DNA from 3 places in the Dysosmobacter welbionis genome. Region 1 is predicted to be linked to each of the others. Evidence: riboswitches for the same ligand, from Rfam matches in the RefSeq annotation. Region 1 holds a riboswitch; each other region holds the start of a gene.
The links. A riboswitch is a leader RNA that binds a small molecule or an ion and turns the genes downstream of it on or off. The one in region 1 is predicted to bind FMN.
Positions count from the first base shown of each region.

Region 2: another riboswitch for FMN. It lies ahead of EIO64_RS00770 (ECF transporter S component); the one in region 1 lies ahead of EIO64_RS14200 (MATE family efflux transporter).
Region 3: another riboswitch for FMN. It lies ahead of ribD (bifunctional diaminohydroxyphosphoribosylaminopyrimidine deaminase/5-amino-6-(5-phosphoribosylamino)uracil reductase RibD); the one in region 1 lies ahead of EIO64_RS14200 (MATE family efflux transporter).

Region 1 covers NZ_CP034413.3:2,700,562-2,704,849, reverse strand. The annotation lists gene EIO64_RS14210 (sodium:solute symporter family protein) at 1-1,286, opposite strand, end outside; gene EIO64_RS14205 (patatin-like phospholipase family protein) at 1,690-2,547, opposite strand; FMN riboswitch at 2,721-2,834, shown strand; gene EIO64_RS14200 (MATE family efflux transporter) at 2,997-4,288, shown strand, end outside.
Region 2 covers NZ_CP034413.3:139,335-143,622, reverse strand. The annotation lists gene EIO64_RS18940 (DinB/UmuC family translesion DNA polymerase) at 1-187, opposite strand, end outside; gene EIO64_RS18935 (DNA polymerase Y family protein) at 145-744, opposite strand; gene EIO64_RS00770 (ECF transporter S component) at 913-1,617, opposite strand; FMN riboswitch at 1,722-1,850, opposite strand; gene EIO64_RS00765 (SLOG family protein) at 1,956-2,519, shown strand; gene EIO64_RS00760 (helix-turn-helix domain-containing protein) at 2,719-3,282, shown strand; gene EIO64_RS00755 (hypothetical protein) at 3,279-3,830, shown strand; gene EIO64_RS00750 (magnesium transporter CorA family protein) at 3,855-4,288, shown strand, end outside.
Region 3 covers NZ_CP034413.3:947,091-951,378, reverse strand. The annotation lists gene EIO64_RS04990 (bifunctional 3,4-dihydroxy-2-butanone-4-phosphate synthase/GTP cyclohydrolase II) at 1-347, opposite strand, end outside; gene EIO64_RS04985 (riboflavin synthase) at 359-1,006, opposite strand; gene ribD (bifunctional diaminohydroxyphosphoribosylaminopyrimidine deaminase/5-amino-6-(5-phosphoribosylamino)uracil reductase RibD) at 987-2,093, opposite strand; FMN riboswitch at 2,248-2,362, opposite strand; gene EIO64_RS04975 (TnpV protein) at 2,637-3,014, opposite strand; gene EIO64_RS04970 (relaxase/mobilization nuclease domain-containing protein) at 3,378-4,288, shown strand, end outside.

The DNA of each region.
Region 1 (4,288 bases):
CCGCCCAGCAACCCGGCCATGACGCCGGTCTTGGTTGCCTTCTTCCAGAACAGCGCTGCAAATGCGGGAATCCCAGCCGATGCGGCATAGAAGCTCCAGGCGAACATGAGGATGTTGTATGCATTGTGGATGTACAACGCGATCACCAGCGCGCCCAGGGGCAGGACAATGGAGAAGATGCGGGAGAGGGAGATCTCGGTCCGCTCCGGCATTTGGGGACGGATGGTCTTTCCGATGTCGTGGACGCAGGTCTGCACAGATACCAGCAGATAGCTGTCCGCCGTGGACATGATGACCGAGAGCATACCGGCCAACGCAAGTCCCGTCAGACCGGCGGGAAGGATCCGGATCGCCAGGGCCGGAACGACAGCGTCCGTCGAGCCATACTGCGCCAGGATGTCGCCGCCGAGGATCTGACGGCCCACAACACCCATGAAGTAGACCAGCACAATGGTCACGCCGTATACGGCCGTACCCAGGAACATCCCGCGCTTTGCCGCCCTTCGGCTCTTGGCGGCAAATGCGCGCTGCCACATTTCCGCACCTGCCATGGTGAAAACCAGATAGGTGATGATGTCTCCCAAAATGCTGCCGTCAATATGCGGCTCCACCAGCGCCGGGTCCAGGTTGGCCGCAAAGTTCGCAAAGCCGCCCACGTTGAACAGGGCCGCCACCGGGATCAGGATATACACGAAGACGATCAGCATATAAAATTGCAGCACGTCGGTGTATACCACGCCGAACAGGCCGGAGGTGGCTGTGTAGACCATAAAGACCACTGTTGCGATCAGCGCGCCCATCTCATAGGAGAGGCCGAACTCTCCCCCCAGCATCCGGATGATCGTGGCCGTGGCGGTGACCTGGGAGGCCACCGTCCCCATCATGGCGAACGCGATCAGCACAGAGAGGGTGATCTTGGCTGCCCGGCCAAACCGCCGTTCAAACAGCTCCGGGATAGAGGTGATCCCGTACTGCATCCCGATATCCGAGATCTTCCCGGCGATGCCGGAGAAAATGAACATTCCCAGAAGGTATGGAATTGCGGTAAGGACCGCCTTGAAGCCGTCGGTATAGGCCACACCTGCCCGGCCCATCAGACCGCTGCCGCCGATGATCGTCGCGCAGACGGTGGCCATCAGCACCATCGGCCCAAAGGACCGGCCCGCTACATAATAATCCTTTGTGTTCTGGATCCGCCTGACGGAATAGACCCCCACCAGGACCATGATGACAAGGTATGCCGTAATGATTCCCAGATCCAAAATCGTCAATACGCTGTGATCCATCAAAAATGCCCTCCTTTTCTTTGTTTGCTCCAGAGGGCCGCACCTGCATACCTTTGTCCGGCAAGATCTTCAGCAGCTGTCTGCTTCCATTCACACCCACATTATATATGTTTCGGCGCAGCCCTCTACCCATAAGGGCAGATCCTGATCCATATTCTTCACCCCTTCTAACCACGTCCTCTTGTGGCAGTGAATATATGAACATTATAATGTTACTTGAAAAAAATGTCAATTTGTCCGATATGTATCAGAAATTCTTTATTCAAAAAGTATATATGCCATCCCGCCAGTTTTGCCAATCATGATACCTGGACCAAGGGACGCTGTATACTGCACAAAGAAAAACTGCGCATCCATACAAGCCCCTGCCTGCTGGATGCGCAATTTCCTATATCATCTACCATCATTCATGCGTCAGCAAATACTCTTTCAGTCCGCTGAGAGACGCCCTGCCGGCCTCTGCCCCGAGGTCATAAACAGCCTGCAGCTTGGCGGGGTCCTTTTCCACACGCCTGATTGGGAGTGGGCCATTGGGCCGAACCACGAAGAGCTCCCCGCGCTGCTCCATCCCTATGATCTCCTCCACCTGCCGGTTATAGACTTCCCACCGCCGGTTCAGACTCTCCGCAAAGGCCGGATAGCGATGGTAATAGAGGCGGTTGAATCGCTGAAGCCATGCTGCGGGCCGCTCTTTCCGATACTCCAAGGGACGTGTGAGCACGAGAACGGTCTTGTCGTAGCCCAGACTCTTGCAGAAATGGACTGGAATACTGTCGCTGACCCCGCCATCCAGGTAGAATCTCCCATCCAACTCCACAGGCCGGGAGACATAGGGCATGGCAGAGGTGGCCCGCAGGACCTCCATCTGACGGAACGGCTCTGTGATCCGGATATACTCCGGGGCGCCTGTGTGCAGATCGGTGACCGCGGCATAGAAGTCAACGCCCGATCTCTGAAAGGCCGCTTCATCAAATATATCCAGCTTGGAGGACACCTCATAGAAGGCGAAGTCGGCGTTGATCAGATTGCCCGTGGTCAGCAGCGAGCGCAGCCCCATGTACCGCTTATCCCGGATATACTTCAAATTATACCGTATGGCGCGTCCCTTCTGACCGGCGGGAGCATTGATCCCAAACAGCGCACCGGCCGACACACCGACGATTCCATCAAAGGATATCTGTTCATCCATCCAGGAGTCCAGAACGCCTGCGGTAAACATTCCGCGCATGGCGCCGCCCTCCAAGACCAAGCCCGTTTTCATCCCTGTCCTGCCTCCTGTGATTTTGTCGATTTTGATATTTTACCACAGGAAAAGCCAAAATGGAATGCCTTGTACGAGACACAGGATATCGATCAGAAAGCGCAGAAGTTGATACGGCGGGAAGGACATTTTCCTTGACGGTTCTTTTATTTAATGATACATTTAGGTATGTAAGTTTTCTTCGGAAACGAGATATTTCTCTACTGGCGGTAACAGTCCGCGAGCGATCAGCTAATCCGGTGGAATTCCGGAGCCAACAGGTTCGGTCTGGAGGGGAGAAGAAGGCTTTCTGGTGCCGTGCCGGATGCCCATCCTCCTCAAGCAAAAGTGTATACTCTAAGCACCCGGTACAGCCATCTCTCTGCGTCAGGGAAATGGCGCCGGGATTTTTTATTTCCGGCGGCTTCTCCCTCGGAAGCGTCCAGTATGAATACGGAAGGAGCCTTGCTATGGAGCCAAACCTGCAGCCAAACCCATTGGAAACGGATCCCATACCCAAACTGATCGTTCGATACGCCGTTCCCACCTCACTGACACTGATGGTCAACTACCTCTATAACATCGTGGATCAGATCTTTGTCGGACAGGGCGTGGGCATTACAGGAATGGCAGCCACTAATATCGCGTTCCCGCTGACCATTCTGGTCAATGCTGTGGCATTGATGCTGGGAGACGGATGTGCCGCCAATATCAGTCTGTGCCTGGGTCGGAAAGAGCAGCGGGAGGCGGACAGCACCATCAGTCACGCCCTCACCCTGATCTTGGCCAGCGGTCTGCTGGCCGCTCTGGCCTGCGGCATCTTCGCCCCGCAGATCGTAGTCCTTTTCGGCGCGACGTCGACTGCCTATGCAGAGTCTCTGTCCTATATGCGCGCCATCGCATGGGGGATCCCGTTCCAGCTCCTTTGTCCCGCCTTCACCGCCATTATCCGGGCAGACGGCTCCCCGCAGTACATGATGAAGTGCATGATGACAGGGGCGGTCATCAATCTGATCCTGGACCCTATCTTTATCTTTCCGCTGAAGATGGGCGTTGTGGGCGCCGGGATCGCCACGGTGATCGGGCAGGTGGCTGCTGGATGCCTGGCCCTGCTCTACCTGCGCCGCCTCAAAACCGTTCATATCCGGCGGGAGGACCTGCGCCCTACACGGAAGCTGACCTGTCGTATTCTGGCACTGGGCCTCCCCAGCTTGCTTACGCAGATGCTCTCCGCTCTGGTGCAGATTACCCTGAACAATCTGATGCGGGCCTATGGAGCCGCCACAGTCTATGGCAGTGACATTGCCTTATCCGTCTACGGCATGATGATGAAGGTCTACCAGATCGCTCACTCCATGTTCGTCGGGGTGTCCTCTGCCATCCAGCCCATCAACGGCTATAATTTCGGCGCCAACCACTATGCGCGGGTCCAAAAGACATTCCATATAGCTTCTCTTATTGCAGTAGGCATTTCAGTGGTGTGGTTTCTCATTTTCATGGTGTTCCCGCGGCAGATCGCAAGCTGCTTTGTATCGGACAATGCGCTCTATCTGGATTGCGCACAGCACTGCTTCCGGCTCTATATGCTGGCCTTTTTCCTGTATGGCCTTCACATGACCTCAGCCTCCTTCTTCCAGGGGATCGGCCGGCCTGGTAAGTCCCTGCTGATTCCTCTGGCCCGGCAGGGCTGCTTCCTGATCCCTCTGGCGCTTCTGCTATCCCGCTCCTTCGGGCTAGACGGCGCACTTCTGGCCGCACCGAT
Region 2 (4,288 bases), 1.0 Mb from region 1:
CGGACTTCACCATCTCCGGCTCGTACCGGGAGCGGACTGGATCGGTGTCCAGCCCGTTGGCATAGTCGTGGAGCTGGACGCCCATTTTGCCCATCAGGGTCTCCAGGGCATCCCGCTTGCAGGCCGCCAACTCTCCGATGGTCTTCACGCCGAACTGGGCCAAAATCTTCCGGGCGGCGCCCCCCACGTACAGCAGCGCCCCACCGGCAGAGGCCAGACCAGCCTCTGCCAGTTCTCCCGGGAGACGACAGTGGTGGCGTCGGGTTTCCGGTAGTCGCTGCCCAGCTTGGCAAACACCTTGTTGAAGGAGACCCCCACTGAGAGGGTCAGTCCCATCTCCTGCTTCATCCGTTGCCGCAGATGGTCTGCCAGGGCCTTGGCATCACCGCCGAAGAGGTGGAGGGTATGGGTGACGTCCAGCCAGCTCTCATCGATGCCGAAGGGCTCCACCAGGTCCGTGTACTGCTCGTAGATGGTGTTGACCTCTTTGGAGACCTGCCGGTACAGTTTGTGGTGGGGTGGCAGCAGCACCAGCTCCGGGCACTTTTTCTTGGCCTGCCAGATGGTTTCCGCCGTCTGGACGCCGAATTTTTTCGCCGGTTCATTCTTGGCCAGGATGATGCCGTGGCGGGAGGTGGGATCTCCGCAGACCGCCACGGGCACGTTCTGCAGGTCTGGTCGGCTCCGCAGCTCCACGGAGGCGTAAAAGCTGTTCAGATCGCAGTGCAGGATGATGCGGTCCATGGCCCCGCCTCCTTTCTCACTTCTATTATAGCACATCTGTTCGTTCCTGAAAAGGGAGAAGGGATGGGAAGGTTTTGACATACCGGCGCAGGGAGGCGGAGGGACGGATATGGGCCGCAGTAAAAGGCGCGGGGACGGTATCCGCCCCCGCGCCTGTGGTGTTCAGATTTACAGAATCCCCATCAGCACCAGGGCCAGCACCACAAAGGTTGCCAGCAGGGCCAGGGAGAACAGGAGGAACCCGGCGCTCAGCTTGCCCTTGCCCTCGACAGGCGCATGGGACTCCGGTACCAGCCGGGCCTTCCGCAGGGCGGTGACCACCGGCTTGTAGAGCAGCAGGATCAGCGCCATGTTCAGGCCGCCCTTCACCAGGTTGAAGGGCAGGAACACCGGGATCAGCATGGGGACCACGATTTCCTCGCGATCCATTCCCATGTAGATGGGCGTGATGAGATAGTTCCACAGCAGCATCACCACGGTGAGGCAAACAGTGCCCAGGGCCAGACCGATGACGGCGCCCTTGCGGGTGTGGAACTTCTTGTAGACGAAGGCGGCGGTGCAGCAGAAGGCGCAGGTAGCCAGCACATTCATGATGCAGCCGATGGGGCCGGTGTCGCTGACGGTGAACATCTCCACCACGGCCACCACGATGGAGATGACGGCGGCGGACAGAGGTCCGAAGAGGAAGGCGCCGATGCAGATGACCGTGTCCTTCAGGTCCATCTGCAGGAAGCCGGACACCTGTGGCAGCATCTTGCTGAGGAGCATCACCACATAGGCGATGGCCGCCAGCATGGCCAGGGAGGTGATGGTTCGGACGTTTGTTGCGGGCCGGGAGGGGTTCTTGATGGCGTTGGCATTGGGTTCGGACATAAAAATACACTCCTTTTCGTTGCTTGAAAACACCCTGGACGCTTTGGCTTCTCCAAGGTGATCCACGCAACGCAGGAGCGCGAACAAACGCGCGGCCACGCCGCACTCATCTTCTTCCATCCAGACTGTAACTGTTGGTCCCGGAGTTTCACCGAGTCAGCGCCTGTGCATACGCGCAGGCGGTCGCGGACTGTACCGCCAGTGGGGAATTTCACCCCGCCCTGAAGACAAAGTATTCAGTTGCTTTCTGGCCATAGTATATGACAGCGCGGAAGAAATTGCAAGTCCCTAAATGAAAAAACGGCAAATTTCCCGTGGGTCTTTACAAACAAGAACGGATGTTCTATACTGAATCAAAGACCAGAAGGAGGGAGGCGGAGACCATGCGGGGGCGGCAGGCGGCCTGCTGCTTTACCGGGCACCGGCCCGGTAAGCTGCCATGGCGGTATAACGAGGAGGACCTGCGCTGCGTGTCGCTCAAGGCCCGCATCGCAGACGCGGTGGAGGCGGCCTATCAGGAGGGATTCCGTCACTTTCTCTGCGGCATGGCCCTGGGCTGTGACCTGTATTTCTGCGAGTGCGTCCTCCGCCTGCGCCAGACGCACCCGGACGTGACGGTGGAGGCGGCCGTCCCATGTCCCTCCCAGGCGGATGCCTGGCCGCCGGACCAGCGGCGGCGGTATGAGCGGCTGGTGGCTGCCTGTGACTTTGAGACCCTGGTGTCCGCCTGCTACACCCCCGCCTGTATGCAGCGGCGGGACCGGTATATGGTGGACCACGCCGCGCTGCTGATCGCCGCCTTTGACGGGTCTCCCGGCGGAACCCGGTACACGGTGGAGTACGCCATGCGCCGGGGGCTGGAGATCGTGGACCTGCCCATTGTGCTGGAGCCCGCCCGATAGGCCGGGGCGCTTGGATGCGGAGACGTCCGGTGCCTTGGTTTTTTCTTGCAATATGGGCCGGAGCCGTTGCGCGGGGAGCCCTGTTGTGGTATGTTGGAGAGGAAGGCAATCTGAGATTGCGGAACTTCCATGCTTGGTTGCTGGTATGCAACCGGGCGGCCTGATAAGCTGAAGGCATCCAAGAGAAGGGAGAATGCCTATGACATTCGGAGAGAAGCTGCAATCCCTCCGGCAGAGAGCCGGCATGAGCCAGGACGCGCTGGCCGAGCGCCTGCAGGTGAGCCGGCAGGCCGTCAGCCGCTGGGAACGGGACGAGACCATGCCGGAGACGGACAAAGTGGTGGCCCTGGCGGATATTTTCGGTGTGACAACAGACTATCTGCTCCGCCTCCAGCTGGAGCAGACGAAGCCGGAGGAGAAGCAGCCGCCGCCCCAGGAACGGAAGGACTGGGTGGAGCGTTTTTTGGCCTTTAGCAAGCGGAAGTGGTACCTGCTGGGATGGGTGCTGATCGCCTGGGGCGTATTGGATCTGGTGCAGCTGGCGCTGTTTTATCTGGCGTACCGGGGGATGCTGGGCGGATTCACGGGTCTGATCGGCTGGGATATGGCGGAGATGGGCGGAGTGAATCTGCTTGACGTGTTCCCGGCAGGTGTGCTGCTGTTCCCGGCCCTGTACGCCGCCGTGAAGATCGCGGCGGGGGTGCTGGTGCTGTATTTCGGAAAAAGGCATGTACAAAAGAAGCGGGAGGAGGAAATGCAGTGAAGGGAATCTTTTGGGGGTTCTTCTTGATCTTTATCAATTTTTATGTGACAATCAACGGACATACACTGAATCTGCTGCCGACCTTTGCGGGTTATATCTTACTCTATCGGGCAGCAGGGGAATTGTTGGGAGAGAGCGGTCGATTCGGGAAACTCCGCCCCTTTGCTGTGGCTGTGGCCATATACACAGGTATCCTGTGGGTGGGAGACTTGCTGGGCGTGACCGGCGCAAACTGGCTGAGTACGCTCCTGGAGCTGGCTGCTCTGGCGGTCGCCCTGTATATTTCCTGGAGCGTGATCCAGGCCATTTTGGAGATGGAGACCCATTATGGGACAGATCTGAACGGCACTTCGGCACGGACCGCCTGGTTTGTCCTGTTGGCGGCACAGATTGCCGGAACGCTGGGCGGCCTGCTGCTGGACGCTTTGGCACTGATGGCCCTGATTGCCCTGCTGGTGGGCATCATCTGGTTTCTCGCGGCACTGTGGAAGTGCGCCGGGCTCTATGACGGCCTGCCGCCCAAGGACGCCGGCCTGGAAAACCTGTGAGAGACCGAGAGGAGAGAGACCGCCATGCGAAAGGTACTGCCCATGTCCCGCATCCGGGAGATGGAGCCCTATATGGACGCCAAGGTGCTGGACTACATCCACGAGGGGCAGATCGAAGCGTTTGAGGGCTTTGAGGACTTCGATCTGATCGCCTTTGACTGGTACGACGTGCGCAGCGAGCGGACGGCAGCATCCCAGATGCTGCTGTATCTGGACCGGGAGGACCTGTTCGTCTTCTGTGAGGACGACGCAGCGGAGGACGCCGCCCAGGCGGCCCTGCTGGTGCCGGAGGAAGAGGCACTGTCCAACGAGCAGGTGCTCCACCGCTTCTTCGTCCGGCTGCTGAGGGGGGATATGGCCCATCTGGACCGGCTGGAGGCGGACATCAGCGATGGGGAGACAGAGGTGCTCACCGGTGCCCATGAGGCGTATCTGGACCGGATCATCGCTTGGCGGCA
Region 3 (4,288 bases), 1.8 Mb from region 1:
CTGTCCTCTGACACGCAGGCCAGGGCCGTCACAGAGCGTTCAGCGGCGGAAATGCCGGTAGAGGTGGTCACATGGTCAATGGACACGGTAAAAGCCGTTTCGTGATTATCCGTATTTTGCTGTACCATCTGCGGGATTTTCAGCTTTTCCACATAAGCCTGCGACATGGGCATACAAATCAGCCCTTTGCCATAGGTCGCCATGAAATTGATGTTTTCCGTTGTGGCAAATTCCGCCGCACAGATGAAGTCCCCCTCATTTTCCCGTGTGGGGTCATCCGTAACCAGAATGATTTTGCCCGCTCGAAGGTCGCAAAGAGCTTCGTCAATAGTGCTGAACTGTATCATTGCCTGCCCTCCTAAAATCCGTGTTGAGATAAAAATTCTTTGGTGATTGTGGTATCCTGCCGCCTGCCCATGGTGGGGAACAGCAGCTTTTCTACATACTTCCCAATCACATCTGTTTCCAGGTTGACCGGGTCGCCCCTTTTCCGTTCCCGCAAAACCGTATTCGCCACGGTGTGGGGAATGGCGGAAATGGAAAAATCCGTCTGTGTGACTGCCGCCACGGTCAAGCTAATCCCGTCTATCGCCACAGAGCCTTTCTCCACGATATAGCGCAGAATATCCGGCGCCGCCCGCACGGTGAACCAGACTGCCGTATCGTCCCGCCGCACATTTGCCACCGTTCCAACGCCATCCACATGACCGGCCACGATATGTCCGCCAAAACGCCCGTCCGCGGGCATGGCCCGCTCCAAATTCACATGACTTCCCGTACCCAGCCGGGACAGAGCAGAGCGGTTCAGCGTTTCGTGCATGACATCCGCCGAAAAAGAGGTGTCCGATAAAGCGGTAACGGTGAGACAGATACCGTTGACGGCGATGCTGTCTCCGATTTTCGTAGTTTCCAAAACGGTTTCAGCCGCTATGGTGAGGATTGCGGAGTGCGGGCCGTGCCGGATTTGTGTCACCGTTCCAATTTCTTCAACAATCCCGGTGAACATGACTTGCCACCTCACTTTCCAGCAGAATGTCCTCCCCCAACTGCGTGATAACCATGTTTTTCAACTGGAACGCACAGTCGGGCAACGGTACACCAGCGCCCTCTACCGGCGTTTTTGCCGTCTGCCCTCCGAACAGCTTGGGCGCGATATATGCCTGCACTTTCTGAACGATGCCGCTTTCCAGCGCGGCCCAGTTCAGCGTGCCGCCGCCCTCCAACAAAATGCTGTCAAGGCCCTCCTGCCCCAGCCGTTCCATCAACCGCTCCAAATCAATGCGGCCATTCTTCCGTTCCGCCGGCAGAATACGGCAGCCGGCTTCTTCGTAGCCCGTCCATTTTTCACGGTCAGCGCAGCAGGTAACGAGGATAGTAGGAGCCTGTTTTGCCGTAGTGACTACTTGGGCGGTTAGAGGAGTGCGTAAATCGGTATCACAGATAATGCGAATGGGGTTTTTGCACCCGGCTTTCCGGCAGGTCAACAAGGGATCGTCGGCCAGTACCGTTCCAACTCCCACCATGATGCCGGTGTAGCGGTGGCGCTGCTCCTGCACATGATTTCTTGCCTGCTCTCCCGTGACCCATTTGGAGGCCCCTGTATAGGTTGCGATTTTTCCGTCCAGCGTCATGGCGTATTTCATCACCACAAAGGGGCGCTTTGTCTGGATGTAGTGGAAGAACACCTCATTCAGCCGGGTACATTCGTCCTCCAGGATATGTTCCGTCACCTCTATTCCGTGTTCTCGGAGTATTTGAATACCTCTCCCGCTGACAAGGGGATTTGGATCGCCGGAACCTACCACCACCCGCTTGATGCCGACGTTTAAGATGGCCTCCGTGCATGGTGGCTGATGCCCGTAGTGGCAGCAGGGTTCCAGTGTGACATACATAGTCGCTCCCTCCGAGGGCTCGGTACAAGAGGCAAGGGCGTTCCTCTCGGCGTGTGGCTGTCCACATTTTTCATGCCAGCCCCGCCCGATCACCCGGCCCTCTTTCACGATAACTGCGCCCACCATTGGATTCGGGGCCGTCCAGCCAACTCCCTTCTTTGCAAAATGCAAAGCCAAAGACATATAATCCTCGTCACTCATACCATCACCTCAAAAGCAAAAATCGCCCTGAACAAATCGTTCAGGGCGACGCAGATAGACACAGACATAGCGCCGGCATAAAATAAAACTCTGGATTGAAAACAATCCAGAGCAACTTACACGCACAGGGTGATAAACTTCATCCCTGTGTACTGCAAATCTTCTTTCATCCAGACTATACTGTCGGCTTCGGAGTTTCACCGAATCATGCCTTTCGGCTCGCGGGCTGTACCGCCGGTAGGGACTTACACCCTGCCCTGAAGATTTTATTCAATTGACAGAACTGAGTATATAGAATTATAGTTCGTTTGTCAAGAGGGTATATTTTAATTTCGCATTGCTTGATTTTCTTTGCAAAACATCCTTTTGCCTGGCGTGAAATGCAACAAAATGGGGTTGAAAGTTGCAAAGTATTGTTCCCTCTCCTTTTAGTCTGCCTTGTCTTATTTTCAATTACTGATATAGAGGGCTGCATCTTCACTGGCAGATAACTGTTTTGACGAGCATGAAAGCGGCAGGGTATATCCCCAGCCGCTTTCGTACTTATGCGTATATGATTTCATCATGAATCATTTCTACTGCCGCAAAACAGATATTATTCATCATTCCTACCCACTCCGCTTGGTTGGTAGCTTTCAACACTTCAGTAATTCCTTGGGCCTTCGACATTTGCCGAATGACGGTGACCATTTGCTCCTGTGCCTGCCGGTCAATATCGGCAAGGTAGCCATTCAGTTTGCCGCTTAACAGCAAAGCATTATAAAAGGCTGGGCGGTATTCTTTGAGATACCGCTTGTGCCGCTGACCCCATACGCCAACAGGCTGTCCTTCTTCAGCGGGTACGGTCAGACAGGGAAGATAGTAGTCGCCAATCAGTTCATACCAAAGGCCGTTGTTCTTGTCAAAAATGTACTTGTCCATAATAAAATCCTCCGCTATAATATATTCGCACATACGTCACAGTTCCCCGATTGCCACACGTTGCCATATCCTGTTGCGAGATTTTCTTGCCCTTGCTTTTGCCCTTATGAGTGGCCAGGGCAAGGGTAAACTTGTGTGAAACCGAATAAAGGGATAAGGCGAACACGCTGCGAAAAACCCTTTGTTTTCAAGGCTTTTGGAGGATTTTATTGAAAACCCACGGTGAGCGATAATCGCTCATAAAATCGTAGTATTCAAATTCCCATTTGTCGAACTATCAGTTTGCTTTTACCTCTTGCAAATTAACACATTTCAAACGGTCTGCTACGGCAGGCCGTTTGACTTTTCAAGGAGGTGTCCAACATGGCAACCACACGCCTGATGCCTCTCCACACCGGCAAAGGCCGCACGGTGGGACAGGCCATCAGCGCTATCATCGACTACACCGAAAATCCGCAAAAGACGGACGGCGGCAGGCTGATAACAAGCTGGCAGTGCGACAGCAGGATCGCCGATGCCGAGTTCCTTTTCGCCAAAAATCAATACACCCACAAGACCGGCAGAGTGCGCGGCGAGGATGATGTGATCGCCTACCATCTGCGGCAGTCCTTCGTTCCCGGAGAGATCACACCGGAGGAAGCGAACCGTTTGGGCTGTGAGCTGGCCAAGCGATTCACCAAAGGCAATCACGCCTATATCGTCTGCACCCATATCGACAAAGCCCATATTCACAATCATGTGATCTGGAACTCCACCGCACTCAGCCAGACCCGGAAATTCAGAAACTTTTGGGGCAGCAGCCGCGCCGTGCGGCGGCTCAACGATACCATCTGCATCGAGAACGGCTACTCCATCGTGGAGAATCCGAAGCGCCACGGCAAGAGCTACAACAAGTGGCTGGGCGACAAAAAGAAGCCCTCCCACCGGGAGCGGATATGCGCGGCCATTGACGATGCGCTGGCGCAAAAGCCCGACAGCTTTGAAACGCTGCTGGAGCTGCTGCGGCAGGCCGGGTATGAGGTCAAGGGCAAGAAAGTCCCGTCCCTGTTAGGCGGCGAACAGAAAAAATCCATTCGCATGGATACCCTCGGCGACGGTTATACTCCCGCAGATCTTCGTGCGGTGATTGCAGGTGAAAAGGCGCATACGCCGCGAAAGAGCGCCGCCGCACCGGTCAAACCGGAAAAGCGCAGCGGGAATCTGCTGGTGGACATTCAGACAAAATTACGCGCTGGCAAAGGTGCCGGTTATGCGCGTTGGGCGACGTTGTTCAA